One region of the Lysinibacillus canaveralius genome, then DNA from elsewhere that is predicted to be linked to it. Evidence: a T-box and tRNA genes for the amino acid it is inferred to sense, from the RefSeq annotation. Region 1 holds a T-box; the other holds one or more tRNA genes.
What was found. A T-box is a leader RNA that pairs with one kind of tRNA and senses whether it is charged. The one in region 1 lies ahead of metG (methionine--tRNA ligase), so its partner is inferred to be a tRNA-Met.
Positions count from the first base shown of each region.

Region 2: it encodes a tRNA-Met, which carries the amino acid that the T-box ahead of metG (methionine--tRNA ligase) is inferred to sense. The anticodon was not compared.

Region 1 is NZ_CP154840.1:2,050,856-2,067,115, reverse strand. Features, by position in the region: gene AA0Y26_RS10415 (right-handed parallel beta-helix repeat-containing protein) at 1-498, shown strand, start outside; gene yfkAB (radical SAM/CxCxxxxC motif protein YfkAB) at 636-1,745, shown strand; gene AA0Y26_RS10405 (sporulation protein) at 1,807-2,577, shown strand; gene AA0Y26_RS10400 (FixH family protein) at 2,761-3,231, opposite strand; gene AA0Y26_RS10395 (PepSY-associated TM helix domain-containing protein) at 3,259-4,647, opposite strand; gene AA0Y26_RS10390 (hypothetical protein) at 4,659-4,844, opposite strand; gene AA0Y26_RS10385 (hypothetical protein) at 5,185-5,820, opposite strand; gene AA0Y26_RS10380 (kinase) at 6,205-6,816, opposite strand; gene AA0Y26_RS10375 (hypothetical protein) at 7,229-7,510, opposite strand; gene AA0Y26_RS10370 (SHOCT-like domain-containing protein) at 7,521-7,910, opposite strand; gene AA0Y26_RS10365 (DUF2089 domain-containing protein) at 7,923-8,288, opposite strand; gene AA0Y26_RS10360 (8-oxo-dGTP diphosphatase) at 8,667-9,173, opposite strand; gene AA0Y26_RS10355 (MFS transporter) at 9,201-10,391, opposite strand; gene AA0Y26_RS10350 (ABC transporter substrate-binding protein) at 10,489-12,150, shown strand; gene metG (methionine--tRNA ligase) at 12,207-13,844, opposite strand; T-box leader at 13,890-14,131, opposite strand; gene AA0Y26_RS10340 (serine hydrolase) at 14,335-15,423, shown strand; gene AA0Y26_RS10335 (NUDIX hydrolase) at 15,623-16,237, opposite strand; gene AA0Y26_RS10330 (HAD family hydrolase) at 16,230-16,260, opposite strand, start outside.
Region 2 is NZ_CP154840.1:4,535,963-4,552,222, forward strand. Features, by position in the region: gene mazG (nucleoside triphosphate pyrophosphohydrolase) at 1-969, shown strand, start outside; gene AA0Y26_RS22835 (RNA-binding S4 domain-containing protein) at 972-1,262, shown strand; gene yabP (sporulation protein YabP) at 1,373-1,666, shown strand; gene yabQ (spore cortex biosynthesis protein YabQ) at 1,666-2,121, shown strand; gene AA0Y26_RS22850 (FtsB family cell division protein) at 2,172-2,594, shown strand; gene AA0Y26_RS22855 (S1 domain-containing RNA-binding protein) at 2,812-3,240, shown strand; gene AA0Y26_RS22860 (hypothetical protein) at 3,367-3,552, opposite strand; gene abc-f (ribosomal protection-like ABC-F family protein) at 3,952-5,556, shown strand; tRNA gene AA0Y26_RS22870 (tRNA-Glu) at 5,601-5,672, opposite strand; tRNA gene AA0Y26_RS22875 (tRNA-Met) at 5,675-5,751, opposite strand; gene AA0Y26_RS22880 (SpoIIE family protein phosphatase) at 5,948-8,299, shown strand; gene tilS (tRNA lysidine(34) synthetase TilS) at 8,312-9,760, shown strand; gene hpt (hypoxanthine phosphoribosyltransferase) at 9,747-10,289, shown strand; gene ftsH (ATP-dependent zinc metalloprotease FtsH) at 10,424-12,451, shown strand; gene AA0Y26_RS22900 (type III pantothenate kinase) at 12,849-13,616, shown strand; gene hslO (Hsp33 family molecular chaperone HslO) at 13,633-14,526, shown strand; gene AA0Y26_RS22910 (peptidyl-prolyl cis-trans isomerase) at 14,504-15,463, shown strand; gene cysK (cysteine synthase A) at 15,635-16,260, shown strand, end outside.

The DNA.
Region 1 (16,260 bases):
ACAATTTCAAACGGAAAAACAAACGGCTTTAAAGTGTTGCGCAATTCCAATTTGGAACTTGACGACTGTCAAATTTCCAACCATACGCTGCCGCAGATCGTATTAAACGATAGCTCTCTCACAATGAAAAACAGTGAGCTGCTCGATGGAGAACGCAATGGGCTGATTGTCGAGAACAATAGTGAAGCATATATCCATGATTCGTTCATTACAAAACATGTATTTCCGCAGATTTGGATTGACCTCGCTTCATCTGTCGAACTGAAAGATACGCAAATTACCGAAGGGACCGAGTCCGATATTTATGTGCAGAATAAATCTTCGCTCCATGCATCGAACTGTATCATTCGTAATGACAGATTCCAGTACAATGTGCAGGCAGTAAATTATTCAAACATTACACTTGAAGATACACTCGTTGAAAACTCTTTCGGAAAAATCTTCTACAGCGAAAACAATAGTGTGATTACCCACTCATTAGATGAAGTAAGCGACTAGCCGTCAGACGGATTTGGGACTGCATGCAGTTTGTTGCATATGTCCCGAATCCGTTTTTGTAATTTTTCGACTAAAGCAAAGTTATAGTCGCTCACTGGAATTTATGAGAAAATGGAACGTATGAAAGGAAGATTATTATGATAACAATGCCTCAAATCACACCTAGTTATGATCCTTGGGAAGCTTATCTCGATGTAGAAAAGCATGGCGGACTAACTTTATCCAATATTGAATTTACAACAACAACGCTTTGTAATATGCGCTGTGCCCATTGTGCGGTCGGCTATACACTGCAGACAAAAGACCCGGATGCGCTGCCGATCGACTTGATTTTAAAGCGGTTGGATGAAATTCCGCATTTAAAAACGCTTTCTATTACCGGAGGGGAGCCAATGATGTCCATGAAGTCGGTACGCGGGTATGTACTGCCGATTTTGAAATACGCCCACGAACGTGGTGTGCGGACACAGATGAATTCAAACCTGACAATTGATGGCGGCCGTTATATGGAAATCGCCCCTTATCTGGATGTACTACATATCTCTCATAACTGGGGGACAGTCGAAGAGTTTGTTGAAACCGGCTTTGCGATGATGGAGCGTAAACCTACCTTTGATCAACGTGCAGCCCTCTTTCAGCGCATGATTGATAACTCCCGCATGCTTGCAGAAAACGGTGTGATGGTTTCGGCTGAAACGATGCTGAACAAAAAAACGCTTCCTTATTTGGAACACATCCATCAGCAAATCGTTCATGAAATGAAATGTGCAAGACATGAAGTTCATCCGATGTACCCCTCAGATTTTGCCAGCGCGCTCACTTCCCTTTCTTTACAGGAAACACGTGAAGCGATCCATCATTTGCTCGATATTCGAGATGAGGATACATGGATGCTGTTTGGTACATTGCCATTCTACCCTTGCAGCATGAATGAAGAAGATCAGCGCCTTCTTAAACGTCTTCGTGAAGCGAAAAATGTCACGATGCGAAATGACCCGGATGGCCGCTCTCGTTTGAATATCAATATTTTCTCGGGAGAAGTGATCGTGACGGACTTCGGTGATGCACCGCCTCTTGGCAATATTCAAACAGATGCTCTGCCGGATGTTTTCGATCGCTGGCTGGAAAGCGACCTGGCTAAGACATTGAATTGCCACTGCCCTGCTGTGAAATGTCTAGGGCCGAACGTATTGGTAAAAAACATGTACTACAAGGACGAAAAATTTATCAGCGGTTCTGTAAAATAATTTGAAACTTTTTGGCATGCTCTCCGTATCTATTAGTAATTAGATAAGGGGGGCATTTAATATGTCTATTTTTAATAAGGTACTTGCAAGCGTCGGTATCGGAGCTGCAACAGTTGATACAAAATTGGAAAATTCTCGCTACACGGCAGGTGATGTGGTTCGAGGGAACGTAGAAATCATGGGTGGTAATGTCGAGCAAAATATCGATCGCATCTATTTGACACTTTATACGACTTATATTCGTGAAGCGGATGATAAAAAATATACAGATCATGCTGCAATTACAAAGTTCCAAGTCAGCGAGCCATTCACAATCGGAGCCGGCGAAAAGAAATCCATTCCGTTTTCTTTCAACCTTCCCTATACAACACCGATTACTTCCGGCAACACACGAGTATGGGTACAAACTGGGCTTGATATAAAAATGGCGGTCGACCCATCTGATAAGGACTATATCGAGGTAAATGCATCATCCCTTGCAAACGAGGTATTAAATGCTGTGAAGTCACTCGGCTTCCGCCTAAAAAAGGTAGATTGCGAGACAGCGCCGAAACGTTTCCGTACACCTCACGTATTTATCCAAGAATTTGAGTTCTCGGCGACAAACCCAACATATAGAAGCCGCCTGGATGAACTCGAAGTAGCATTCCTTAACCAATCATCCGGCAGCGTCGAAGTCCTTGTCCAAATTGACCGTCGTGCCCGCGGGCTGGCAAGCTTCCTGTCTGAAGCGCTGGAGATGGATGAAAGCTTCGTACGCCTTACGTTTACAAACAATGATATACCAATGATTCAATCGACGATTAAACAGGCAATTGAGCAGCATATGTAATAGCAGAAACAATATAGCATCATTACCCTTTTCATTATCTGCTTAATGTTTCTGAAGTTGGCTGAGAAGCCTTTCAAATGCGATGTCCCAAAAGCATTACAACCAGCCGCAGGTCTCGTGCCCGCGACTGGTTGTTTTTATTTTACTTGAACTTAAATGCTAGATTATTTATTTTTCCTCTTATTAATGATGTTTCCCGGCGCTTCCTCCGGCGGCGGGGACATCGGATTGCAAAGCCTGCTTGTCGCTTTCCGACAACTCACCAACAATAAACTGCTTTGTAGGCATAATAAGGGAGTCGTGATACTTTGCATGGACCTGAACATAGTAAAGACCTTCATTTTCAAATTTCTTGCTTAGACTATACTGTCCCTGCCCGTCATTGTGTGCTTCTGTCATTCCATATTGGACGGTGCCGTCCCGTTTCCAAATTTCCATATGAATGAATTCTGGATCTTCCACCGAACTTCCGTCTTGCGTAAGCATTACTCTAATCGCTTCAGTTTTTCCTGCTTCTAACGGCGCTGGCACAATAATTTCAGCCTCCAACGGCGCTTCCTGCCTATAAAGCCGGCTAGCCTCGGGATCCGCTGTGCAGGCGGTCAAACAAACAGAAGTCAATAAGACGGCAAGTATGCAGTATATTTTGTTCATCGAGATCACCTTCCTTCTTCTATTTGTTTAGGCATTAAAAAATTGCTTCATCGCTGGAATTCGCTGAATCAGCAGCCAATCAAGCAGCCATATAACGAGCAGTGATAAACCAACAAGCGGGAAAAGCAGGCCGAGCAGGATGAGGACAAATAAAAAACCTTTCATCTTTTTTACACTCGGCGCTGATGGCGCACCTAATTTTTTGCTAGGTTTCCGTTTCAGCCAAATATAGTAACCGCTCACTGCTGTCAAAACGATTCCAGCGCAGACTAGTAAGCCGATCAGCTGATTAATGACACCAAATTGTGTCCCCTTATGTAACGTAATCCCCCAGGCAATTACCTTGCCCATGAAATGATAGTTGTCATAGCGGTAATCTGCCAATACCGCCCCTGAATATTGGTCGATATGCATCGTCACTTCATGTTGTGCCTTTGCTGGAAAAGCGGACAGCGTATAGACGCCTTCCTTTGTTTGGGGAATATAGATGGTATAGCCGGAATCAATACCTTCAAGAGAAGCTACATGCATCAAATTATCAATGGATAATGTTTTATAGTCCTGTACTGTAGATTTCGGCACCTCTAAATTTTCTGCAGCCCACGGTACATCGGCTATTTCTTTTGTTTTTGTAATGGATTGTGGTGCACTTCCCGTCCAAACAGAGGGCGGGTACCCCATACCCGCATTTGTCATGAGGTTTTGAAAGTTCGTCCCCCAAAATCCTGACCATGGCAGCCCGGTCATGATCAAAAACAACATTCCTCCAGTTACCCAAAATGCAGGTACCGCATGCAAATCTCTTCGGAATATGTGTTTTCCATTTTTTAAACGGAGATATATAATGCCTGCCAGTCCTTTATTTTTGCGTGGAAACCAAAGATACAGCCCTGAGACGATCAGTACAACGGCCCAGCAGGTTACCAATTCCACGATACGATCCCCCATTGTTCCCATCATCAATTCACCATGTATTTTCTCAACCTTATCCATAATCCGTTCATCGCTGTTTAATCGAGCAATCTCATTTCCTGTGTACGGGTCCATAAAAATCGTAAAGGATTCATCGTTTACACTGATTCCTACCTCACTGGAACGGGTTTCCGCCTCCCCTGGACGATAACTCGTCACCAGTGCCCCCGGATAGTTTTCTTTCACTGCCGCAATCTGCTCATCAGCGGAAATTTTCTCTCCTGCTGGGGATACTTCATAATATTCTTGATACAACTGCTGTTCTATCTGGGGTTGAAACAGATAGATCCCACCCGTGATGGCTAAAATGATTAAAAACGGGGCGACAATCAAACCCGCATAAAAATGCCATCTCCATATGGTTTTGTACAACATACCGCTAGACTTCCTTGTCTTCTTCTCACTTTCCAACCATAACAACTCCCTTCTCGAAACAAATAACATGTGCCAAATGATTATAAAAGAAAGTTGTGAAGTAACAATGAAATTTCCGCCGATTGTTTACCAAATCTCTCCACTTTTTTAGATAAATCAGCTGCTGGTAAAACTTCCATATCAAATGGTTTTACCAATAAAGTATCCGCTGTTCTATTCTCTGCCTGGATGCTTACTGCTGCATCCCCTGAAAATATACTCATCATCCCAACCCGAGTATGAAATACTTCACCGTATACTTATCTTTTTGAAGATTGAAGATATTTTCCCCTCTTTTCTACCTATCGCTGCTTTTTTTCCTGATGATTTGTAGCTTTAGGATAAAGTTTGATCAAAAATAACCCACAGACCCATATTTTAAGTTAAATTAAAAGACCCCGTTTTGAAAAAAATTTAATCATTTCCTAATATGGTATTCAACCATCGCGCCCGATTGTGCCATATTGTAAACATGACAACTGCAAAGTAGTTCATCAGTTATTGTGCTAAAACACCCGATTAGCACAATGAGAAGAGATGCCAACATCGCTTAGTTTTATAAGTAAACTAATTTATTTCTTTCCCTTTAGTATTCATTATTTTAATTTTATAAGAGTCAATATTCGATAACGATTTCAATTCTTTAGATTGTAAGATTTCATTTGCTGACTCTTCAATTTCCATTGCTAACTTATTTGCATTTTGATCCGAACCTTTTATTGATGTACGAATGGTAATAGATGTTTCTTGATATTTAATACCTATATTATTGATTACGCCGTAATCTCTTAAACCTTCCATTAAAGTTTTGACTATATGAAGTTCTTTATTGGAAATTTCATCTGAACCACCAATCAAATCCCATCTCTCAAAAACGACAATATATTCTTTTAATATCGAATTTTTAATTACATTTCTAGTGATATATTCCATGTCCTTTTTTACGGAATTTAAATATTCTTCATCACCTACTACTTGTATCATCAATTCTTTGTTTGAAGTTGTTTTCACGTCAACTCCCACATATTTCTCCTGAAGCTTTTCCATTACCATTTTCAATGTAGATTCTTCTTTAGTAAGTAATGGTTTTTGTTCTTCTTTATTCGCAACAGGAGTATTAAATGCTAAGGGCATATTTAACAAGCTAAATGATGCTATTCCCATTATAAGTATTCCAGCAGCCATCACTATCCTTTTTGACATATAACCCCTCCTAATAAGAAGGTATGTCCGCTTTTTTACATTATTCTTATTGAAGTAAACGCAGTTAGAGCGTTATACAACAGTAAGTCCCGTTTATGGAAAAAGAAAATATATTGCCTATCTACAGAGGAATTTGATCAAACTTTTTTACAAATTATCAATCCTCTTTATAAATGATCAGACTTTATTATAAATTATCGAACTTTATTTCAAAGCCACATGATTACTATAAAATACTGATGAAAACGAGGCATTCATAACACCCGGCAAAGCGCATAAAAAAAGAAGCGCCTTTACAAGGCATGCTTCTCCTTACATATGGTTTTATTATTTATGGTTTTCCCCTAATGATGAAATACTCTTCAATTGCTAGTATATTTCTAGTTACGGTTTAAAAATACTGTGGGCTATTTTTAATGGGGATTGCTTATTTACATAATAGTCTTCAGCTGCCCAATATCTTTCTTGATATTTTTTCAATCTCTCTGTTACATTTCCTATATATGTATCCCGTTGAAGCACACGTTCATATCTAATTTCCTTCGGACAATCTAAAAAAACAATATAATCATAATAATTTTTCCATTCCTCTCTTAACAGAAAAACCCCTTCAATTATTATGATTGGATAAGGCGACAAGTGAATCGTTCTATACGTACATGTATCACAATCTTTATCATAGAACGGTAAATATAACTGCAGCTCATTTTGGTGTATTTTTTTGTAAAGCTGTTCTTGCAAAAAAACCGTATCCCACTGTAATTGATAATACTCGTACCATTGTTCATGTCCTGTCTCATAGCGCTTTTCGCGCTCCACAATATGATCATCGATATGAATAACAAGAATAGTATCGAGCTCGCTTTTCAGTTGATTGACAAAGGTTGTTTTACCCGCCCCGCTTAAGCCATCAATTGCTACGATGAACGGCCTGGACAGCTGATGGTTCTGATAGTAATTGAGTATATTCTGTCTAATCTGTTCATATTGGTCCACTTTGCTATTCTCTCCTATCATTTAAAAGCGTTGATATATGATTACTATAAAGTTTTGCCATTCACATAATAAATAGCTGTATCCCTTTAAACTTTCTACCAGAAATATAGCCATTTATTTTATATAATCTAATTCAGTACAGGCTGATTGGGCAGGAAACCTTTAATCTGTAGTTTCTCTTGTTTTATGAAGCCGGCTGGGCAGGATTTCTTCTTGCTTAAGCGGAGTGATCTGATTGGTGTGTTTTTCTAGGTGAGTTTTAAAATAATATTATTGTAAAGGGAGATGTCTTTATTAAAGACGTAATTTTATAAAAGAGGCTGCTATAAGTAATTAAAGCCTAATTTTCTCGGTACAGCGGTCGGGAAAATAGGCTTTTTAATGCTATTCAGTCGCTGCATTCTAAAGTCGGTTAAAGTTTAACCTTAACTTCTGTACCATCCTTTGCTTTGACATCTACCAGCACGATGCCCTTGCAATTTTTCAGTTCCTTCACGATCGGCTTTAGCGTCTTCTTATCTATTAGCGGAAAAGGAACGTCGAGTTCTTTTCTTTCGAAGTGTTCTTTGGTCCATTTTTCTACGTTTTGCTGAATGAATTTTGAGGTTAAAATTGAGATAGCAATATTTAAAATAGCATACGGGATAGGAATCGTAAAACGTATGTTTTTCGCTTTCACTTTTACATGCATCATAGGCAGATCACTAATCAATGATGACCGACACGGTATCTCCGTTTGCCGATTTAATATCGACAATTTGGCCATCTAATTCGTTTTCGATTGCTTCTAGAATAAGGCTTATGTCTATATCCTTCACATACTTTTCCGATTGAGGAATGCTTGCTGCGATGCTGTGGCCGGCCATTAATACGACTTTGACAAGTTTTATAGGCAAATTAACCGTAACATTATCATCTTCGGCTGAAACCACACGGATTTTCAAGGTTTTATCTAAATATTTAGCCGGCTTCTCCAAAAACTTATTACCTGCTTCATCCTTTTCCTTTAATATTTGAATCAGTTCTGACCCCTTATTTGCATCAATCTTGCCTTCTTGAACCATTGTCAACACTCTTGTAATTTCCTCTTTCATCCTATATGCCTCCTATTCGTCTTTTAAGAGCTTAATGGCTTCTTCTGGAGTGATTTCGCCATTTTCCAACATGGTAACAATTTTTTTCTCGTCCATCTCGTTTTTCTTTTTCTCTTCGTACCCTAGGGATGAAATGATGTCTGCCAGCTTGCCGCGCACCGTTGGATATGAAATCCCCAGCTCCTTTTCAACATCTTTAATATTCCCTCTGCATGTTAAAAACACTTCCACAAAATGAAGCTGATCCTGTGATAAGGTGGCTAGCTTAGAGAATTCAAACTCATTTTCAATCGTAGTGTGACAATGAGAGCACTGTAACTTCGTAATTTTCAATTTTTTACTGCAGACAGGACAATCGGTGATTACTTTATGAGCCATAATACAATTCCTTTCATTTGATTAATTCGATTATACAATGAATTATTTTAAAATGTAAATAACCAAAGTTAATTATTTTTAAAAATAAAATCAAAAATATTTATTTAAAAGTTAATAAAATTAATTACTTCTTTTCATTATTCAATGTTTTTCACTATTCTCGATAACTGTTAAAATTCAGTGTATCTCTTCGGGTGAATATATCCAGTTATTTAATGAACGTGAATTTTTAACTTTTTACTGATTAAAAGTGCATTAATTTGGGGACTTAGCCCATATGTATGTACCAAATTGAATAACAAGCATATCCCCTTCCTAAATTTTGAACAGGGGTATGCTTGTTTTACGGAGTAAAATTAATAATTTTATTATCTCCGCCTATGTTTCCTTTACCACTACTTCTGCTTCCCGATCATTCTCCTCATCCCATACCACCTGAATTTCATAGGTGCCCGGCTTGAAGAAATACGGGATTCGGCGTCTGATGGAGGGCTGCATCGGCAGACTGTCCAGCTCACTGATCGGGTACCACTCCGGTTTTCCTTCTTTTGTTTCCTCCAGAAGTTCCCCGCTAAATTCATCCGTTATGTAATTGAAAATGATGTAACGATCATTTTTTGTCGGATTCACATATTCATAGACAATTTTCAGCTTGAGGTTTTTTACATCAAGCCCTGTCTCTTCTTTTACTTCACGGATGGCGGAGGCTGTGAAACTCTCCGGGAAATCTACTTTTCCTCCAGGTGGTATATAGCCTGAAAAGTCATCATGCGTTCTGTTTAGAAGCAGCACCTGATCATCATGCCGTATCATGCATACGTTCCAAAATTTATAATTGATATCTACTGCCATACCTTTACTCCTTTTCTTTTGCTGCTTCTTCATTATACCATGGACTTTTTACATTTTTTTCTATTCTATTTCACTAAACTTCGCCCGTTGCAGTAAAAAGTAATTCAGAAGAACCGCTAGTGCGGAGATGAAAAAGATATAAGGTACCGGCCATGCTTCTGCCCAAAAGCCCCCAATCATCAAACCGAGTGGGACCACCAACTTCATCAGCATAGAAGATGTCCCCGCCACTCTACCAAGCAGATGGTTAGGTGTCGTTTCCTGCCGTATCGCTAAATAGATAATATTGGTCATGACACTTATACATGTCCGAAATGCAAGCAGTATACCGAGCAGCCACCAGCTATAAGCAAAGAAAAATACGATAAGTATAACCGCTTCCATAAGGACAAGAGAACAATAGATTTGTCCTCGCCTGAACCTGCTGCGCAGCGGCTTCATGATTTTGGCGCCAAATATGCCGCCGATTGCTGCAATCGTATACATAAGCCCAAGCTGTTCCTTTGTGTTCCCAAGGATATCTAGGACATAAAACGTCATGACACCAATGATTAAACTCGAGGCAAAGTTACTGATCAGAATAGTAATTGTTGGCGTGAATAGCTGCTTGTTCCCTGCCAGCTCTCGAATGCCTTCTTTCATATCCGCCCAGATTGATTGCTGCTGAGGGTGTACGGGCGTATCGGTTTTTTTGATCATACAGGCGACCAGCCAGCTAAGTCCCATACAAATTACATACAGCCATAGAAAAGCATCGTAGTCGAACCAGACTAACAGCATCCCTGCAATAGAAGGCCCAATAATGGAACTAATCGTAAATACGAGTGAAAACTTTGCTTGAATATCTGTCATCAATGATTTTTCGAATAGCTGCGGAGTAATTGCGTTTGATGCATTCCCGATTGTATAGCCAATCATCGAAAGCAGAAAGCCGAGAACATATAAGTGCCAGACTGTCGTTTGCTCAGCTGTTATGGAGAAAAGTAAACATACGGAAAGAACAAATTGGATGAGTCCCCCGTAGATCAGCATAATATTGCGATTGAGCCGGTCGACGATTACCCCTACAATCATCCCCAACAGTACATTTGGCAAAAACTCCACCATTCGCATCGTACTCATTGCTACGGCTGATTTCGTCAAATCATACAGTACCAGCGGAATGATGAATGTATAGATGGTAGAGCTTACAGCTGAGAGTACCTTGATGCTGTATAATTGGCGGAACGTCTTGTTAGCATAAAGATTCATCTTGTATCACCTCTTTTTCCAGGGTACAGTAGAAAAAAGAGAACAAAAAGTGTTCACTTACAAATATTGTGTTCACCTTTTAAGAGAGGAGCTCTCCATGCATTATGAATTAGCGCTTTATTCACATTTTAATGAACAGCAGCCCACACATACATCCATTGAGGAGCTAGCTGCTATTTGGTCCTGTTCGGCCCGTTATGCAAAGACTATCATCCAGCGGCTGGCCAATGAACAGACCGTTACGTGGGAACCTTTCCGCGGTCGCGGGAAAAAGCCGATTCTTACATTAAACCGTACAAAGCTCGAAGCGATCCATCAGGTGTTTGACTCTCTCTGGCAGCAGGAACATTTCCACGAAGCTTATACATTACTAATGTCTCAACAGCTATTACAGCATCCTGTCGCTGAAAAATGGTTAATGGACCGGTACGGTGTCCAGCAGCTTCCAGCAAATAAACAGATATTCCGGCAGCCTTTTTATAAGGTAGTTATCAATTTCGATCCGTTGCATGGGCTGTCCCGTCATGACCTGCACTTTGCAGAACAGCTCCATGAAACGCTTTTTTCCTACAATTCAACAACCCAAAAGACAGAAGCCAATCTTTTATTCCATTATGAAACAGAGAATAATCGGACATGGCGGTTCATTGTAAGAAAGGATGTCTTTTTCCATAACAATAAGCAGCTTACAGCTCATGACATCAAATGGTCCCTTCAAAGAGCTGCCTCCTTCACCGATGCCTTTTTTAGCTATGAGGATATCGAAATTTCACATGACTATGAGTTAACTATTACGTTGACGAAGGATTACGCATTGTTTCCGCAATGTTTAGCAAGCTATCGGACGGCTATTCTTCCACGGTTTCAGGATGATGGAAAAATCGGCTGCGGTCCTTTTATGTTCGTAGAGGAAACAGCGGAGAAACTACTGTTGAACGTATTCCCCCGCTATTTCAAGCAGCGGCCCTGGATAGACGGGATCGAGATTCTCTACACGGACTCGGAAGCTGGGTTTGGACTTTCGTTCAGGTCTTTTCAGGAAGCAGTACCATCAACAGAACTTGTCTTCCATGAAGACGGAGCGGATTTTATTTCCCTCAACATGCGGTCAGGCCCTCTTTCTGACCCACTTTATCGTGAGACGATTTACTCCCTTATAGACGAGCACGAGTATCTCATGAAAGAGCAGAGAGAGGTCCCGGCCTATAGCTGGGAGTACGGAAAAATATCAACTTCAAGGAAAGCCGAACTACGCATCCCTGCACAACAGTTCCCTCCATTAAAAATTGGCTTTCAGCAAATACGGGAAGGAGCCAACCATGAACGAGAGGCAGCAATTTTACAAAAAGCGCTTGCAAACTATGGTATTGAAAGTACGCTTGAGCTTGTTGATTTCCGACTGCCTCCTACAGATGTTTCGTCCAGCTATGATTTATTTGTCGGCGGTTATGCTTTAGGTAAGGACGTTGTGCTGTCCTTAATCGCCCTTTATACAGGTTCACCGAAAACAATCCTGCATATGGCAGCTGATGAACTGCAGGAAGCGGTTACGGGCCTGATCGAGAAAGCGGTAGGCCTTGATACAGCAGAAGCAATTTTGGACAAGATCCGTACGATTGAAACACAATTACAACATGTGTACTGCCTGAAATTATTGAACCACCGCTCACATCGCCAGTTTCTCAGCGATGACCTGCATTACCGGAATATCCAATTCGATTCGCACGGACGAATCGACTATAAAAGAATATGGATGTAGAAAATTATTCTTTAACTAGATGGGACTCCAGCATATCGAAGAGTCCCCATATACTCTTATTGTTCAGATATCTGAGCCAGCTTTGCGACCTCCTCTTCAATCAGCTGTACATCAAGCCGTTCATAGAGTGGCTTTACAGGAGCCAGCTTGGCAGGGAGCTGCTCCTGAACAGTCCATGAGCACCCTTCGACTTGGAGCATTTGCTTCAAGTTTTCTACTGCAAACGGAAGAAATGGCTGCAGCAGCTGTGTGAGATTACCAATAATGAATGTGCATGTCGCCAGTGTCTGTTTGCAGCCTTCTATATCCTCATTAAGTTGAATCCATGGCTGACGTTCATCGAAATAGCGGTTAGCCTCCCTTACATAGGCAAATATGGACTCCAGTGACTGTTTGAAATGCCCCTTTTCTATCAGGTCACCTGCTTCTTTATACAATGCATGGGTGGATTTCAAAACGTTCACATCCACTTCTGCTTGCGGCACTATGCTGTTAAAGGATTTTTCGATGAATTTTAGTGTACGGTTCACAAAATTGCCGAACGCTCCAAGAAGCTCGCTGTTATGGCTGTAAATAAATTCCCGCCAGGAAAAATCAGTATCCCGGTTTTCCGGTGCATTCATAGTCAGGAAGTAACGCACCGTGTCCGGATGATAGCGCTCCAGCAGCTCGGGCACCCAGACTGCCCAGTTCCTGCTCGTCGAGATTTTTTTCTTTTCCAGCGTCATATATTCATTCGAAATAATATGCGTCGGCAGTGCAGGTATGCTGCTTCCCATCAAAATTGCCGGCCAGATAATAGTATGAAACGGAATATTATCTTTTCCGTGTATGTAGTAAGCAGGGGTTTCTTTACCCCACCACTGTTTGATATCCTCGCCGTGCAGCCTTGCCCATTCCACGCTCGCTGTATAATAGCCTGCGACCGCTTCGATCCAGACATAGATTTTCTTCCCTTCAAAGCCCGGTACCGGCACATCTATACCGTTTGGCAGGTCCCTTGTGACTGCCCGGTCCGGGATACCTTCTGCCAAATAGCGCTTCGTAAGCAACAGGGCATTTTCCCGCCATCTTTTTTCCGATTCTGCCTGCGCTGTGAATTGCTCCAGTCTTTCCTGAAAAGCGCTGAAGGATAAATATAAGTGCTCTGTCCTGCGTATTTCCGGTTCACTGCCGCAGATTTTACAGCGCTTTCCTATTAAGTCGAGCGGATCAAGAATTTTGGAACATTGATCACACTGGTCTCCCCTTGCCGTTGCCCCGCAATTCGGGCAAATCCCTTCTACAAAACGGTCCGGTAAAAACTGCTTATCGACTGGACAATACGCCTGCTCGATCATTTTTGTGTATAGATATCCTTGTTCGAGCAGCTTTTGAAATAGTATTTGTACTGTCTGATGATGATGCGGGTCGTCTGTTCTTGTATATAGATCATAAGTAAATCCTAGCTTTTGAAACGTTTCAGCGAATTCCTGATGATATTTATCGGCAATCGCTTTCACCGTCGTATGCTCCTGGTTTGCCCGAATGGAAATAGGCGTCCCGTTGCAGTCACTACCTGACACATACAGAACACGCTCTCCTTTCTGACGATAATACCTTGCCAAAATGTCTCCCGGTAACAATGCCGCAATATGGCCGATATGCAATGAACCATTCGCATATGGCCAGGCACCTCCGATAAAAATACTCATCGTTTCCCCTCCTAAAAATAAAAAACGCCCTAACCGTATCATTACGATTAGGACGAATAGCTTCGTGTTACCACCTAAATTCGCAAATAGCTCACACCATTTGCCTCCATCAGTACGTGTTCATACTGCTGCCGTTATAACGAGTGCCGTTCTCGTCGTAGCCTACACCAGCTGGTTCGGTACGAAGCTCCAAGGTCATTTTCAGTAAGGCTCATCTGCTTCATTTCCACCATCAGAAGCTCTCTATCAAACTACCTCTTACATACTTTCCTTATCAACGCTTTTCCTATGTATTGGAAAATATCATAGCACGTGCTTCGGCAATTTTCAATATTACCTCGGGAATTTTTAGATTATTTCAATCCCACTAAATTCTAAAATAAGCAGACTTTAAGACATGGATATATTTAAATATTATAATAAGTCTGAAAAGATTGAAACCTCCGTTACGGTCTAATCGTACTACTGTATTAGGAAGGAGCTTTTGAGAATGAAGTTTTTTACTGCTATTTTCTTACTGGTCATTTGTTTAGGCATCGGACTATTCATTTGGCAAATAAATAAATCAAACCCGGCCTTTATTTATGAACATATCAAAAAATACGGAGATACTGATCATGCTGCACTGATCATCCAGCGTAATGGTGAAACAGTAGTGGAAGTAAACGCTGCTAAACCATTGCCTCTTGCAAGCACTGTTAAATTCATCATTGCCATTTCCTATGCACAGGCAGCTGCGGATGGACGGCTTGACGCAGAGGAACCCGTTGCTGTTGAAAAGCTGCAGCATTTTTATATTCCAAAAACAGATGGCGGTGCACATCAAGCCTGGTTGGATAGCCTAAACGGTGCAAGCGCTGTTCCGCTGAAAGAAGTGGCAAATGGCATGATGTTATATAGCTCCAATGCCAACACAGACTATTTAATTCATAGAATCGGATTAGAGCAAATAAACAGCACCATCGATGACCTTGGCTTCCAACAGCATGAGGAGCTTTATCCCCTAGTCAGCACACTTTATATCCCTGTCCAAATCATCAATGAACGAGGGCTTGAAAAAAACCAGTTAGCTGCTGCCCTTGAAAAGATGGATAAGAGCGAATATCAAAGCCGTGCCATACAGATTCATAAAAAATGGCTATCGACTCCCCCTAGTCAGGAAGACATCAAACACATCCAGCAATACTTAACAACAGATGTCCAAAAGGTTTGGTCAGACCGTTTGCCGCGAGCAACAGCCGCCGATTATGCTTCATTGATGGCTAAGCTCAATAGAAAAGATTATTTCCCGCCAGAAGTCCATACATATTTGGATCCTATTACAGAACAACTGATGCAGAACCCCCAAAATCAATCTTGGCTGCAGCACGCCGGACAAAAAGGCGGTTCAACAATGTTTGTACTCACAAATGCGATGTATGCAACCAACAAGGAGGCAGATCGGACAGAAATCGTTCTTTTGACGAATGAATTGTCCGTTCTCGAACAGATTAAACTATCCCGTAACCTCAATGAATTTCAACTTCAGGTATTAACTGACCCTCAATTTTTGGAGGAAATACAGGAAGCTTTCAAATGAAAAGAGCTTTCATTCTAAATGAGGGCTTCAGAGTAAAGACAAAGTCTTTTTTCGACTTTGTCTTTTTCTCCTTTTAATTGATTTTCTAAAAGTGAAACCATTTCTTAAAAGGCAGTGAAGCATTATTCCGTTAAATGGTCCTTTTACAGAATAATTTTATCCATTTTAATTTACAGTGACTTTGTTATCATGTAATAAATTAATCAAAAATAGTCTCTTTGTGAGGGTCTTCGATAAAATCAAAAAGTGCTTTTATTTGTGCTTCAGTATTTCTATTAGTAGATAGTTCGGGTAAATTATCTTTAGAAAAAAACTTTATACTATTTGTTTCAACGCCAGCTGTCGGCGTACCTCCGATAATCTCACATTGTATAAACACTTTATAATAATGATAAGCTTCAAGCGGATGATCATATTTGTTTTTATCGAGTAAAGCAAGTAATTTTACAGGTATTACATCATATCCAGATTCCTCTTTTATCTCTTTTACAACATTTTCTGAAGGGGATAAACCGATATCACAAAAGCCACCAGGTAAAGACCATTTATTATCAATAGTTTCTTTGACCAATAAAATTTGATTATTTCTAAATACAGCTCCACGTACATCTACTTTTGGAGTTTGATATCCAGTTTCATTGGTAAATAAATTTTTAATTTTATCAATCTCAAGCTCTGTATATGCTGACATAATTTCTGCGCTAATATTCCGTAACTCCTCATAACGCTCAATATCATATATATCTTTTGAAAAAGTTAACCCTGCTTGTGATAATGCCTGAATTCTCTTAGCCCAATCCAACCATTCACTCATTTGTGACACCCACTTTTATAAAA
Region 2 (16,260 bases), 2.1 Mb from region 1:
AGTGCCTCAGAAGTAAAACTGACACTAATGGAGAAATATCGGGACGACTATCCGGTAACAATTGTGACAGCAGCAGGCTCTTCCCAGGAGAAGCTGCTAACAGTGCCCCTTTATGAGCTTGATCATGTAGCTGAGCTAAATAACTTAACGACGGTTTATGTACCGCCTGTAGCATCCGACGAGGAAGCGCTGCGTGATTGGACGACATTCAGGAAAATTATCGCAACTCTCCGCGGTCCAAATGGCTGTCCATGGGATCAAAAGCAGACGCATGAATCATTGAAAAAATATTTACTAGAGGAAGCGCATGAGTTTTTAGCAGCTGTGGATGCGGAAGATGACTATGCAATGATTGAGGAGCTAGGTGATGTTCTATTGCAAGTATTCCTTCATGCTCAAATTGGAGAGGACAATGGTTACTTCAATTTAGAAGAAGTACTAGCATCTATTAGTGAAAAAATGATTCGACGCCATCCGCATGTATTTGGTGATGTATCGGTAGAAGATGCGGATCAGGTAGTAGCGAATTGGGAAGAGATTAAGCGAGCGGAAAAAGGGGAGCAAGAAGGGTATCTTTTAGTTGGTGAGTACCGTGCTGACTCTTCACTGCAAACGGCTTATAACTATCAGAAAAAAGCTGCAAAAGTAGGGTTCGATTGGCCAAATGTGAAAGAAGCGTGGGATAAACTCACTGAAGAGATGAAAGAATTCCAAGTAGAAATAGAGAAAGGTGATGCCCACAGCCGTATGGAGGAATTCGGGGATGTGCTGTTTACATTAGTGAATGTGGCACGTTTTTATAAAATTTCTCCGGAAGAGGCAATGCTCCATGCGAATGAAAAGTTTGCAAGCCGCTTTCGCTATGTGGAAGATCAGGTAAAAAAGAATGATAAAGGCTTTGCGGCATTTACACTAAAAGAGCTGGATGCTTTTTGGAATGAAGCAAAGTTACGGGAGAAGGGGGAATAAATATGCGTTTAGATAAGTATTTGAAGGTATCAAGATTGATTAAGCGCCGGACATTGGCTAAGGAGGTAGCAGTGCAAGGGCGTATTACCATCAATGGGAAGACGGCAAAGGCCAGCAGTACTGTCAAAACAGGCGATGAACTAGCTATTCGGTTTGGCCAGAAAATCGTAACAGCCCGTGTGGAGGAACTCCGGGAAAATGTGCGGAAAGAAGAAGCAGCCAGCATGTTTACGATTTTGAAAGAAGAAAAACTAGAAAAGGTTGAGCCTGAATTCATTGATGATGAAGAATAATAGGAAATTAAAATAAGTAAGAAAAATAGAGCGTGATAGTAAAATTTACTGTCATGCTTTTTTTCATGTGTGCATACAGTGTAGAAAGTGGACAAGGAAGGGGAGCTAATATGCAAACTGAAAGCACAAGATACACGATTCCATCGGGAGATCATTTAATAACGCTGCGTAACCGCAAGCGTATGGATATGACATCTGTTAAGGAGATTGAGCGATTCGACCAAGAGGAATTTTTCATTAGAACGTCTCAAGGGCATTTGCTCATTCGTGGAGAAGAATTAAAAATCGTGCATTTAGATGTGGACAAGGGGTTGCTTACACTAGAAGGTATGGTCAAGCTTGTTCAATACGATGAAGAAGACTCTGGCCTATCAAAGAGTCTATTGCATAAATTATTTGGATAATGTCTGTACAATTAGTTAGTACGTTCGTCATGTTTTTGGCAGGAATCATGGTGGGTGCAGTCATTGATTGTGTCCGGCACATGACCTCCTCTTTACCGAAAAAATCTATCTTTTACAAGCTGGCACCTTTTATAGAAATAGCTTTTTGGGCAATCCTTGGTACGATAACTTTCTATTTCTTGTTCTTAATTAAAGGCGGCGAATGGCGGGCAATTGATCCAATTGCCCAAATAGCAGGAATTATTTCATATGATTTATTTTTTCAGCCTATAATACGTTTCATCGGCAGAGTTTTTGTGAATATAACAATTAGGCCTGTTCTGTTTGTCGGTCGTCTTGTTTTCCTCATCATTCGAAAAATTATTCACATAGTAATCCGGATCGTGAAGTTATTAGTAAGACCATTTTCCAAAATCTATAAAACTTCTAAGAAACGGTTTAATTCCGCAAGATAAATACGTATAATAGGAAATAATACTATTCGAAGAATATGGGGGTGAACGGCGTGGCGCAGCGTCAACAACAAGAAAAAGTACATAGAGACTCTGTTAAAACGTTGGATAATGACTATGTCCGTTCAAGCGCGGAGCAGTTAAAAAAACAACAAATCAAACAACGTCAAAAAGTGTTAAGCCGTCGGAGACTAGCGGTATTTTTCGTATTTGCCGCTGTCGTATGTATCGCTTTAGTGAGTGCAATGATGAATCAGAATACCCGTTTGGCAGAGAAGGAAGAAGAGAAACGCCAGGCGCAGGAAGAACTAGCAGCTATTAAAGATCAGCAGGAAATGCTGAAGCTACAAATTACAAAGCTAGAAGATGATGAATACATTGCCAAATTGGCGCGTAAAGAGTATTTCCTCTCAGAAGATGGGGAGATCATTTTTACCATTCCTAAAGAGGACAAAAAAGAAGACGACGAGCAGTAACGAAAAAGGCGAACACGCAATACGCGACGTTTGCCTTTTCACATGGGGTAAATCATATGAAAGATTAAGGACTTTCAGCTGATTTGTCGTTTTATAGCGAGAGAGTGTTGTTGACAGGTAAACTTGGTCGGCTATAATAGAAGAGAAACTGATAAAAGTTTCGCGATATTTCAGGACTGATACAGTCGCTTAAATTTTAAGGAGGAGCATTTTTTTTATGTCAATTGAAGTAGGCAGCAAAGTACAAGGGAAAGTAACAGGAATCACTAATTTTGGAGCATTCGTTGAGCTGCCAGATGGCAAAACGGGTCTAGTGCACATCAGTGAAGTAGCAGACAACTATGTCAAAGACATCAACGAACATCTCAAAGTAGGAGATGAAGTTGAAGTAAAAGTGATGAATGTTGAAGCGGATGGGAAGATTGGTCTTTCGATTCGTAAAGCAAAGCCTCAAGCTGAGCGACCAGAGCGTCCGCAGCGTCCTCGTCGTGATAATAACCGTTCACATGAGCGAAACGATCGTCAGCCGAAAGAAAACTTCGAGCAAAAAATGGCACGTTTCTTAAAAGATAGCGATGAGCGTTTAGCTACATTAAAACGTGCCACAGAGTCAAAACGTGGCGGCCGTGGAGCACGCAGAGGGTAATTTGCTGGCTGTTTTAATTGTAGAAAAAGTGTGATATACAGCAGCGGATCATGCGAAATGCATGATTCGCTCTTTTTTATTCTTACTACATACAGGTAGCATGGAAGAGGCTGAGGTATATGTACCTCAGCCCTTTTGTTGTTGTATAAACAGCTTCACCAAGCCGATGAGTGTAATAATACCAATCACTAACCCGATCAATAGCAGAAGAATCTGCAGGAGAATGGGTGTCTCCGTTAAGAAAAAGCCAAGCAAAATAAACACTGCGCTGGCCGCACATAAAGCCGACAGTGTACGAAAATCTTTCATCATAATTTCCAACCTCCCCCTCCCATCATAATCGACTCGGAGATACAAAAAAAGGCTGGCCCTTATATTTGCCGATGGAAAAATCCATTTTTTTATATATTTAAATAAAATGAGCATCGACTGGGCTATTTTGGACGGATTGTGTCCTAATGAGTGACAAATTGTTCATATATTATTATAGTAAGTATAAGAACTTATAGAAGGGACGATGGGTGACAGATGGACTTTTAATCTTATTTTCGTGAACAATCGAAAGCGAATGTTTCAGCAAAATAGGATTAGTCTGCCCATTTTCCAAATGAAGAATAAAAAACGGCTTCTTTTTGCCGTTTTATTTGCCGACTAATCCTTCCAAAACACTTGGAGGGATTTTTTTCTCTCCATTTTACAGGAGGAATGAACATGAAAGAACTACTGCGAATTGAGCATTTAACATTAGAGGCAGGAGAGCGTCTTCTCTTTAAAGAGGCAGACTTGACAGTAAAGGAGCGGGAAATCATTGGTGTCATTGGCCGCAATGGAGCAGGGAAATCTTTGCTGCTTGCCGCTATTAAGGGAGAATTAAAAGAAGCTGAAAACCAGCTGAATTGGCGGGAAAACGTATCTATACAAATGGTTGAACAAGAAAGGGAAGCCTATAAAGGAAACTATTTGCCTTTAATGCGCGATTGGCATATCCCGGAATTACCATACGAACTGCTAAGCGGGGGACAACAGCTAAAGTGGCGTCTTGCCGAAGGATTTTCAAAAAAAGCAGAACTACTTCTTTTGGATGAGCCGACCAACCATTTGGATGAATCCTCTGTTGCTCATCTCATCAAAGAAATGAAAAGTTACGAAGGAACGATGATTGTTGTCTCACATGATCGGCATTTTTTAGATGAGGTCGCGACGAAAATTTGGTCAATTGAAGAACAGGGGATTGCAGAACAGGAAGGGAATTACTCCCATTATATTAATGTACGGGACGAAAGGAAAAAGGCTCAACAGGCAGCTTATGAAAAGCAGCAGAAAAAAGTAGAGCAAATTGAAAAGCAAATCGGTGAATTGACGTCATGGTCACAAAAAGCACATAGAGAGTCCACAAAGCAGGAAGGTTTTAAAGAATATCACCGTGTAAAAGCAAAGAGAACGGATGCGCAAATTAAGTCTAAGCGTAAGCTTCTGGAAAAGCAGCTGCAGAAGGAAAAGGTAGGTGAAGTAAAGCAAGAGCAAGAGGTGTTCTTTGATTTTCAAGGGAAGAAGAAGCAGGGAAGGCGTTTGTTTGAATTGAAGAATGCCAAGGTAGCCTTTAACGAAAAAATATTATTCAGAAGCCTTTATTTAACGGTTCAAAAAGGAGAGCGTATTGCTATTAGTGGTGACAATGGAAGCGGCAAAACCACTCTTTTGAAATTGCTGACAGGGGAGATAGAGCCTACAGGAGGAACTGTATGGCGTTCTCCAACAGCAACAATTGGCTACCTGTCACAGCAGGTATTTGATCTTCCACTTCACTCCACGCCAGCACAGCTGTTTGAGCGGGAAACGTTTGAAGAACGCAGCAAAGTACAAACAGTTATGTCACAACTTGGTTTTAGCCATCTTCAGTGGGAAGAGCCGATTGAGAATATGAGTATGGGTGAGCGGGTGAAATGTAAGCTTATGCAATACATTTTGAATGAGACAGATGTTCTGCTGCTGGATGAACCGACAAACCATCTTGATCTTCCTTCTCGTGAACAATTGGAAAGAACATTGGTCCATTATCCTTGTACGTTGATTGTCGTCTCACATGATCGTTATTTCCGGCAAAAAGTCACAAAGGCTGAGATAAAATTAAGTGAGCCGGAGCGCAAAGTGCCGCAAAAAGGGATAGATGAGAAAGAGGAACTGCGGATGAAGCTTGAAAACGAACGTCAGCATGTACTAGGAAAGCTGAGTATATTGACGAATAAAGATGAAGAATATGCAGAATTAGATGCAAAGTTCCTAAAACTGACAAAAAGAATCAATGCATTGAAATAATAAAAAAGCGTAGAACGATCTAAAATCGTCCTACGCTTTTGATATGACCCGTACGGGATTCGAACCCGTGTTACCGCCGTGAAAGGGCGGTGTCTTAACCACTTGACCAACGGGCCGTTGGTGGCGGCAGAGGGGATCGAACCCCCGACCTTACGGGTATGAACCGTACGCTCTAGCCAGCTGAGCTACGCCGCCAAAATTAACAACAAAGACTATATTACTAGCGATCACCAAAAGTGTCAAGCAATTATTTAATAAAAATCTTATGTATTTATTTATCACAATGTCAGCATTTTCGTCGAACAATTTTTTGAAGACAATGATACAAACAGACAAAATTCATCGCATCATTTTCTTATAATAGACCCCATATAAAGGGGGAGGAAAATTGGTGACAACACAAGCTTTACGTCAATTATCGAACTTAGATGGTGAGCAGGTGATAGGAAATGACAAGAAACTTGCTTTTTTACTACAGCTCACTTTTTTAGGCGTCAGTTTCTTTTTAGCGAAGTCCGTCTTTTTCGGAGCAGCAGTCCCGTTTTTTGTCCCATTTTGGGCGGTTGTAAATCTGCGTTATCAGCATGTGAAATGGGCGACATTGATCGGAGGATTGGTTGGTACTTTAACGCTTGGATTCGGGCAATTGGTTATTGTTTGTCTGCAGATTTGTGCTTATCAGTTATTTAAAAAAATCAGGAAGCTGCCATTACCTGTACTTGTGATGCTGGCGACCCTTCTTGTCCAAGTTGGATGGCAGTGCATTGTTTATATGGGTTGGCCGCCGTCAGACATTCAATTTTATATTGCTTGTGAGGTAGTACTTGCAACGCTTATGACGATTTTTCTGCACTTCACGCTGCTGCCTCCATATCGCTTTTGGGCGGCAGAATGGACCTATGAACGAGCTGGAGCTGCGTTTTTCATCCTAGCTGCCATATTAACAGGCATGTCAGCCTTTTCTTTTTCCATCTTTAATTTAGCTATTATCTCTCTTCATCTTTTCATTTATGTTGCTGCATTTGTAGGCGGTGTTACATTATCTACAATTATTGCTACGATATTAGGGACGATCGTAGGGATGGCCGAGCTTTCATTTACAGGCATGCTGGCTCTCTATGCACTGACCGGAGTTTTCGCCGGAAGCAGTATGAGAATGGGAAGAATCGGTATTGCCTTTAGCGGTATAGCCCCAAGCATTTTCTTTTTTTTCTATGATGCGACATTACCACTGGACATTGTTTATTTTGCTTCCATTGCTACTGCGACCCTCTTGTTCCTTTTGATCAACCGCTCTGTATTAGAGAAGATGCGGGTACTTTTTTATCCGAAACGAGAAGAGGTATTAGTAAGGCGGCAGGAATGGCTGACCAATAATATGGCCCAAACAATCGAGCAGTTCCAACAGTTTGTTTTTTTCATGAAGGATCTTGTATTTGATCGTTTCACTGAACAGTCTGCTGCTCCAAAAAGCCTGCAGCCTTGCAATATATGCCAAGAATGCTTCAGGTACGACCATTGTTGGGGAGAAGAGAAGAATATTGTGGAGCCCATTTCACAATATTACAGGGCGAGGGCCTCTAGAAAAACAGTTGCTACTGTACAGGCAGAAGAATTGTTAAAAGGAAAATGTATTAAATCTTCAAAGCTGCTGCAGGAGCTGGAGCGGGTATTATACAATGAGCAGATGAATAATCAGCTTTTCCACGGAAAAAAAATGATTGCCTTACAGCTGCAGGATGTAAGCCATCATTTGAATGGGCTGCTGCAGCAAATGCAGGACGAATCTGTAACGTTTCAATCGATGGAAAATGAATTGCTTGAACAGCTTCAAAGTGCACAGTTGAATTGCTTTCAAGTGGATATATTGTCTAATGAGGTGGGGAGACGCCGTATCGTCTGCTCCATTACAGCAGAAAAGGCTGAACAGGTAACGGAGCTCGGTGAGCGGGTATTGCTCCCGATGCTGTACGAGCGATTTTCAGAACCGTTTTATGTAGACCGTATTGATTATAAGGAGGTACCATTTCCTTATGTAGAGGTACGTGTAAAATCATCTGTTCGCTTCACTATGGAGCAGGGGATTTACAGTCAAGCCAAGTATCAAACATCGGGGGATGCTCATGCACTGTTTCCGATTCATGAGGGACTAACGGCTGTTATGCTGTCCGACGGAATGGGACAAGATCGGCGTGCCCGTAAGGAGAGTGATACACTCATCCGGATGCTGCGGGAATGCTTGACGTACAATATGGATCCAGAGACAGCCATGCATACCATCCATTATGTTATGTCTCTCAAGCGCGACAGTGATATCTATGCCACAATTGATTTTGCACTTGTTGATCTTCAGCACGGCTCGCTCTGGTCCTGGAAAGCAGGAGGAATTGCTACCTATATTCTGCGGGGGAGAGACGTTCTGAAAATTGAAGGCAACGCCGCTCCAGTAGGGATGATGCCTACCTTCTCTATTGAAACGGAATCGCTTCGCCTGATGGCAGATGATATAATTATTATGGCCTCAGATGGCTTATTTGAAGGAACGAATAACTGGAGTAAACAGGAAACTACTTTCTTGAAGCTGCTAAAACAGACAAATAAACCACATCTTTCAGCCGATGTGTTATTGTACGATGTAATGGCGCAATATAAGCGTATGTTTGATATAGACGATGATTGTACGGTCATTGCCTGTAAAATAAAGCATATTAACCCGGAGTGGTCGGTATTAAATTTAGTATAAGAAGGTGAAGAGATGAGAGGATTCGAGAAAAAGGTACTGGCGTTTATCAAGGACGAGCATTTGATAAACAGGGGAGACCGGCTTCTCGTCGCTTGTTCGGGGGGCGTCGACTCAATGGCGCTTCTCCATTTTTTTGATCGGAATAAGGAATTATTACATATTGAGCTATACGCGGTACATGTAGATCACATGCTTCGCGGAGAGCAATCAGCTGGGGATAGAAAGTTTGTGGAGGCTTTTTGTGCAGCCCGCAATATTCCCTGCTTCAGTACAGGGGTTCCAATACCTGCTATTTTAAAAGAGCAGGGAGGGAATTCCCAGGCGGTCTGCCGGCAAGAGCGTTATACTTATTTTGCTTCTGTTATGAAGGAGCAGGATATAAGGAAACTGGTAACAGCACATCATGCGGATGATCAATTAGAATCTATCCTGATGGCGCTTGCCAAGGCAGGAAGTGTCACAGGTATGATGGGTATCCAGGTGAACCGTCCATTTGAAAATGGCCATGTAATTCGTCCATTTTTAATGGTTACAAAAGAAGAGATAAGGGAATATTTAAAAAAAGGTAGTATTGATTACAGGGAAGATGCAAGTAATGAGAAGGATGACTATACACGTAATAGGTTCCGTCACCATATTGTACCTCTCTTAAAGGCAGAAAATGCCGCTGCCGCACAGCATGCTGTTCAATTATCGCTGCAGGTTGCTCAAGATCAGGCGTATTTACAGGGGCTCGCTCAACAAGCTTTTGACCGTTTAGTCACAAAAAAGGCCGAAAATTGCTATGAAGTTGAAATTCATCCCTTTATAAACGAGCCACTTGCTTTACAAAGAAGGCTCATTTTAATACTATTAAACTATCTTTATAACGATACAAGCACGTTTCAGCGTCATGCATTATGTACGTCCATTTTGAATTTATTCCAGACGCAAAACGGGAATGCCATGTTGAATTTGCCGGATTCATTTCGGGTAAGCAGGCAATATGGCAAAGTGTTATTCCATCAGGAGCAGGAAAAAGTACCCTTTTTCCCCTGCGAGCTTACTGTAAACGAATGGAATGAGATGATGGATGTTCGTGTGTACATAGGAGAACCCTCTCAAATGACCGCGCTACAAAGTGACGAGGCGCAAGTATTTTATTGCAGCGCCGAAAAGGTATCCTTTCCATTACGCGTAAGAACTCGCGAAGAGGGAGACCGAATACAGCTTCCAGGCATGACTATGCCAAAGCGTTTATCCCGCCTCTTTATAGACGAAAAGGTTCCTCTTGCTAAGCGAGATGAGTGGCCGCTACTCGTTGATGTTCACAATGACATATTGGCAGTGCTAGGATTACGTGTAAGTAATAAATTTTCCAGAACAAGACGGGCTGATGATGACTGGGTGTTCATTATCGACCGGAATGAGGCTGGAACGTTTGAACAATCTCGAGGAGGAATCAATGATGATTCAGAATGATATTGAAAAAATTATGATTACAGAAGACCAAATCCAGGAACGTATTAAAGAACTGGGTGCGGAGTTGACAGAGCTTTATAAAAGCGATTTCCCGCTGGCTGTCGGCGTACTGAAGGGTGCAATGCCATTCATGACGGACTTGATGAAACGTTTCGATTCCTATGTTGAACTTGATTTTATGGATGTTTCGAGTTACGGCAATGCAACAGTATCTTCTGGAGAAGTAAAGATCCTAAAGGACTTGAATACAAGTGTGGAAGGCCGGGATGTCATCATTATCGAGGACATCATCGATAGCGGTTTAACATTGAGCTACTTAGTGGATTTATTCAAGTATCGTAAAGCGAAAACGATTCGCATCGTTACGCTTTTAGATAAGCCATCAGGACGAAAGGTCGATCTGAAGGCGGATATTGTTGGTTTTGAAGTACCAGATGGTTTTGTAGTTGGTTATGGTTTAGATTACGCAGAAAAATATCGTAATTTACCTTACATCGGGATTCTAAAACGAGAAGTTTACTCCTTTTAAGTAAAATACGTGTAACGATTTCGACAAAAATCGTGCAAAACACATTTTATCTAGGGCTTTTCGTTGTATGTGGAAATCATCGTATGTTAAGATTTTACTTATAGTTTTTCTGTAATGTTGTGAGGAGGCTGGGGATGAATCGAATATTTCGATACACCATATTTTATTTGTTAATCTTTCTCGTAATTATCGGGATTTTTGGCACATTCAACGGGGGAAATACTCCAACCGAAGATCTTACGTATCACGAGTTTTTACAGGCCTTGGACGAGGATACGATCGATTCGGCGACAATCCAGCCGGATAGCGGCGTATACGTTGTAGAAGGTAAAATGAAAGGTGCTGAAGAGGGAGAGACGTTTACTGTTAATCTGCCTCAAAATAACCAGACATTAATGGACCGCTTGACGAATCTTGAGCAGGCATATCCAGATGTTACATGGGAAAAGGCACCAGAAACGAGCGGCTGGGTTCAGTTCTTTACTGGCATCATCCCGTTCATTATCATCATTATTTTATTCTTCTTCCTATTGAGCCAATCTCAAGGCGGCGGTAATAAAGTGATGAACTTTGGTAAATCGAAAGCAAAACTTTACGATGACCAAAAGAAAAAAGTTCGCTTTACAGATGTAGCAGGCGCTGATGAAGAAAAAGCAGAGCTTGTCGAAGTTGTAGAGTTCTTAAAAGACCACCGTAAATTCACTGAAATTGGAGCTCGTATTCCAAAGGGAATTTTATTAGTAGGTCCTCCTGGTACGGGTAAAACTTTACTTGCTCGTGCAGTAGCAGGGGAAGCTGGCGTACCGTTCTTCTCGATTTCAGGTTCTGACTTCGTAGAGATGTTCGTCGGTGTTGGTGCATCGCGTGTTCGTGACTTATTCGAAAATGCGAAGAAAAATGCACCATGTATCATCTTCATTGATGAAATTGATGCTGTTGGTCGTCAGCGTGGGGCCGGCTTAGGCGGCGGTCACGATGAACGTGAACAGACATTGAACCAATTGCTTGTTGAAATGGACGGATTTGGTGAAAACGAAGGTATTATTATCATCGCTGCAACTAACCGCCCAGACATCCTGGATAAAGCGTTATTACGTCCAGGCCGTTTTGATCGTCAAATTACAGTGGGTCACCCAGATGTAAAAGGACGTGAACAAATTCTAAAGGTGCATGCACGTAATAAACCACTTTCAGATACAGTGGATTTATCAGCGGTGGCACAACGTACTCCAGGGTTCTCGGGTGCAGATTTAGAAAACTTATTAAATGAAGCAGCGCTTGTAGCAGCTCGTAAAAATAAGAAAACCATTACTATGATTGATATTGATGAAGCTTCTGACCGGGTTATTGCTGGTCCGGCAAAAACGAGCCGCGTTTACTCTGCAAAAGAGAAAAAGCTTGTTTCATTCCATGAAGCAGGTCACGTAGTTGTCGGTTTAATGCTAGATGAAGCGGATACAGTGCATAAAGTAACAATCGTGCCTCGTGGCCAAGCTGGTGGTTATGCAATTATGTTACCGAAGGAAGAGCGTTTCTTCACGACGAAGCAAGAGCTATTAGACCGTATTGCGGGACTTTTAGGTGGTCGTGTAGCAGAAGAAATCGTACTTGGTGAAGTTTCAACAGGTGCGCATAATGACTTCCAGAAAGTAACTAGCATTGCACGTGCGATGGTCACAGAGTACGGTATGAGTGATAAAATTGGAGCAACTCAATTTAGCTCAAGCTCGGGTGGAAATCCATTCTTAGGACGCGATTTCAATACAGACCAAAACTATTCTGATCAAATTGCTTATGAAATTGACCAGGAAGTACAGCGTATCGTAGGAGAACAATACGAGCGTACACGTCAAATTTTAACGGATCGCCGTGATTTACTTGATTTGATTGCCAATACTTTAATGGAGAAAGAAACATTAAATTCGGAAGAAATCGAGCATTTACGTGATCATGGTGAGTTACCACCCGAATCGGTAAAGCTTATGAAAGAAAATCAAGCAAAAGAAAATACGGTAGAACCGACAATTGAGGTAGCGGGCACACCTACTATTAACAATGATGTTCTTGGTAAAGAGCAGGAGCCATCAGTTGTGGATTTACCAAAACCGGGACCAGAGCTTAAAAAACAGCAAGGTATCGATGAAGATCCAAAACGAGATTAATCTAAAAGGACAAAGCATTCGCTTTGTCCTTTTTTATATGCGTCCGGTATATGCATCGGCATGTAGAAGATGAGTTTTGATTCCCTAAGACAAAGTAGAGGTTAGCCGGGAACAAGGATATCTGTGGCAGCACGGAAAGCTTGCGGCAGGGGCAACGGTCTGAGGTGTGCAAGTCCCTTAGAGGGCTGGAGATTACTAAATGATAAATCCTCTATCGAAGGTCCTATCAAGCACATGATGCTGCTGGAAGATAAGGGAGTATATGTAGGAATCCGGCGTACTATTTTCAGATAGATGAAGCTGTTACGTTTGTGCCTTGGCAGGAAAAGAATCTGAAACTATTCGCGGCAGTTCTTTCTATGTTATTATTTTTAACAAATGGACAGGTGGTGAGTATATGATTTTGGTGTTAGATGCAGGAAATTCAACGATTATATTAGGCGTATATCATAACGATAATTTAGTTCATCATTGGCGTATGAGTACGGAGAAAAAAGCGACCGAAGATGAATATGCTATGAAACTTCAATCGTTTTTCACACATGCAGGCATTTCGTTTGATCAAATTTCAGGCATTATCATATCCTCCGTGGTACCTCCAATTATGTTTGTACTAGAAGAAATGTGCAAAAAGTATTTTCATGCGAAACCATTGGTTGTAGGTCCAGGCGTTAAAACCGGCCTTAATATAAAATATGAAAACCCTAGGGAAGTCGGAGCGGATCGAATTGTGAATGCCGTTGCAGCAGTGCAATTATATGGCGGAAGACCATTAATTGTAGCTGATTTCGGTACGGCCAATACGTATTGCTATATTGATGAAAAGGGAAACTATATGGGGGGAGCTATAGCCCCGGGTATTTCTATTTCAACGGAGGCCCTTTATACAAAAGCTTCAAAACTGCCTCGGGTTGAAATTGCAAGAATGGCCAATATTGTAGGAAAGAATACGGTGGCAGCAATGCAGGCCGGCATTTTTTATGGATTTATCGGACAGGTGGAAGGTATTGTAAGCCGTATGAAGGCAAACAGTAGAGAGGAGCCTCTTGTTATTGCCACAGGGGGCTTGGCAAAGCTGATTGCTGACGAAACAGAAATGATCGACATCGTTGAGCCATTACTGACGTTAAAGGGCTTATATATCATTTATAAAAGAAATCAATAAGAAATGGGGAATGAAAATGACAGGAGACTACTTAGTAAGGGCAATTGGCTATAACGGGCAAGTACGGGCATTTGCTGCGCGTACGACGGAAGCGGTAAGTGAAGCTCAGCATCGCCATAATACATGGCCCCTTGTTTCAGCAGCATTAGGGCGTGCCATGACTGCCAGTGTTATAATGGGAGCTATGCTGAAAGGTGAAGACAAGCTGACAGTGAAAATTGAGGGGAACGGTCCGATCGGTCCCATTATCATTGACGCCGATGCAAAAGGGGATGTACGGGGCTTTGTAACAAATGGACAAGTACACTTCGATTTGAATGAACACGGTAAGCTAGATGTCCGCGCGGGGGTAGGAACAGAGGGTTTTCTAACGGTAGTAAAGGATCTTGGAATGCGGGATATGTTCTCTGGACAGACACCGATTGTATCGGGTGAAATTGCAGAAGACTTCACGTATTATTTTGCATCATCAGAACAGGTGCCTTCCTCAGTGGGGTTGGGAGTCCTTGTTAATCCAGATAATACAATTCTAGCAGCAGGCGGCTTTATTATTCAGCTAATGCCTGGATGTGAAGAGGGAACGATTGATGCTATCGAGCAACACCTGAGCACAATCGAACCCGTATCCAAAATGATTGAAAAAGGAATGTCGCCGGAGGAAATTTTAGAAGCTGTTCTTGGGGCAGAAGGCAATGTTCAATTGTTAAGTACAATGCCGGTTAAATTCCAATGTCAATGCTCTAAAGAGCGGTTCAGTGCAGCGATTCTGGGGTTAGGTGTAAAAGAGATTCAAGATATGATTGATGAGGTTGGTCAAATCGAAACACAATGTCATTTCTGTTTAGAGACATACAATTTTTCGGAAGCCGAATTGCAGGGGTTAATTAATGAAATCAACTCGCAAAAATAACAGTACTAGACAAACACCACCTACACCGAATCCCGTACCACTAACACAACGACGTTTAAAAACAAAGCCGGCTCTCGCCGTAATGGGTATCTTATTACTGGGTAATTTATTTTGGTTCATTTTATGGGTATGGCCATCTGATAAAGATCAAAGCGGGGAGGAAACTGTCGCTTCGATTGATGGTGATAAAATTACACGCCAAGAGTGGCTGAGTGAAATGGAAAGCCGCTATGGAAAAGAGACGCTTCAGGACTTACTCAATGAAGCGGTCATGGAAAAAGCGGCAAAGAAATATGATATTAAAGTAACAGATGAAGAAATAGATTTAGAAATCGCTCTCATGCGATCGGCACAAGATGCAACTGATACAGCGAATTTAACGGATGTGCAGCTTCGACAAAAAGTCCGTGCCCAGCTGATTCTAGAAAAGGTATTAGCGAAGGACGTTTTGATTGAAGAAGAACAAACGGCTACATATTATGAGGAAAATAAATCCTTATACAATATTCCTACCTCATACAGGACAAGTATGATTGTTGTTTCTTCAAAAGGGGAAGCAGCAAGTGTAGAGGAGGAACTGAAAAGCGGCTCCGAATTTTCTGTCCTAGCTCGTGAGCGCTCTTTAGATACAGCGTCTGCTAGTCTTGGAGGAGATATTGGTTTTATAACAGAGGACCAGGAGTCAATTGACCAGGCAATTTTAAAAGCGGTTAGTGATTTAAAACCGGAGGACATTAGCAGCCCTGTCAAATTAAATGACGGGCGTTATGCGCTCTTACAGCTTCAGGAAGTATTAAAGGGACAAGCATTCTCATATGAGGAAGTAAAAGGACATATTTCAAGAGAGCTTGCAATGGAGCAATTATCTCCTACAATTGCCCCGGAAGTATTTTGGTCTGAGTTTGGGGCAGAATGGTTTTATGGAGAAGCCAAATAGATAGCGAAAGATGGTGAAATGGACTTTTTCACCTCTTTCTTTATATTTCAAGTTTTCAAAAAATATCTGAAAAATATTAGGCGTTTCATTGACAAAGGTAATAGGAAATTGGTAAGATTAAGTTAATAAAAACCTATTTACTTGGTAGGAATTAGAGGAAGGATGAGATTCATGAGTAAATTAGCAAATTCTGTAGCGGATTTAGTAGGACGTACACCGATTGTGAAATTAAACCATGCAACAGGGGAAAATGAAGGTACTGTATATGTGAAACTGGAGTACTTCAACCCAGGTTCATCAGTAAAAGACCGTCTTGCATTAGCGATGATCGAGGCAGCTGAAAAAGACGGCACATTAAAACCAGGCGGTACAATCATTGAGCCGACTTCAGGTAATACAGGAATCGGCCTTGCGATGATTGCTGCTGCAAAAGGCTACAAAGCAATCCTTGTTATGCCAGAAACAATGTCTTTAGAGCGTCGTAATCTACTGCGCGCATACGGTGCACAATTAGTATTAACACCTGGCCCAGAAGGTATGAAGGGTGCTATTGCAAAGGCAGAGGAATTATCGGCTTCAGAAGGGTACTTCTTGCCGCAGCAATTCAAGAACGCGGCAAACGCAGAAATTCACCGCTTAACAACTGGTCCCGAAATTGTTGAAGCATTTGAATCAGAAGGATTACAATTGGATGCATTTGTAGCGGGTATCGGTACTGGTGGTACAATTACAGGTGCTGGAGAAGTACTAAAAGAAAAATTCCCTAACATTGAAATTATTGCTGTAGAGCCAAAAGA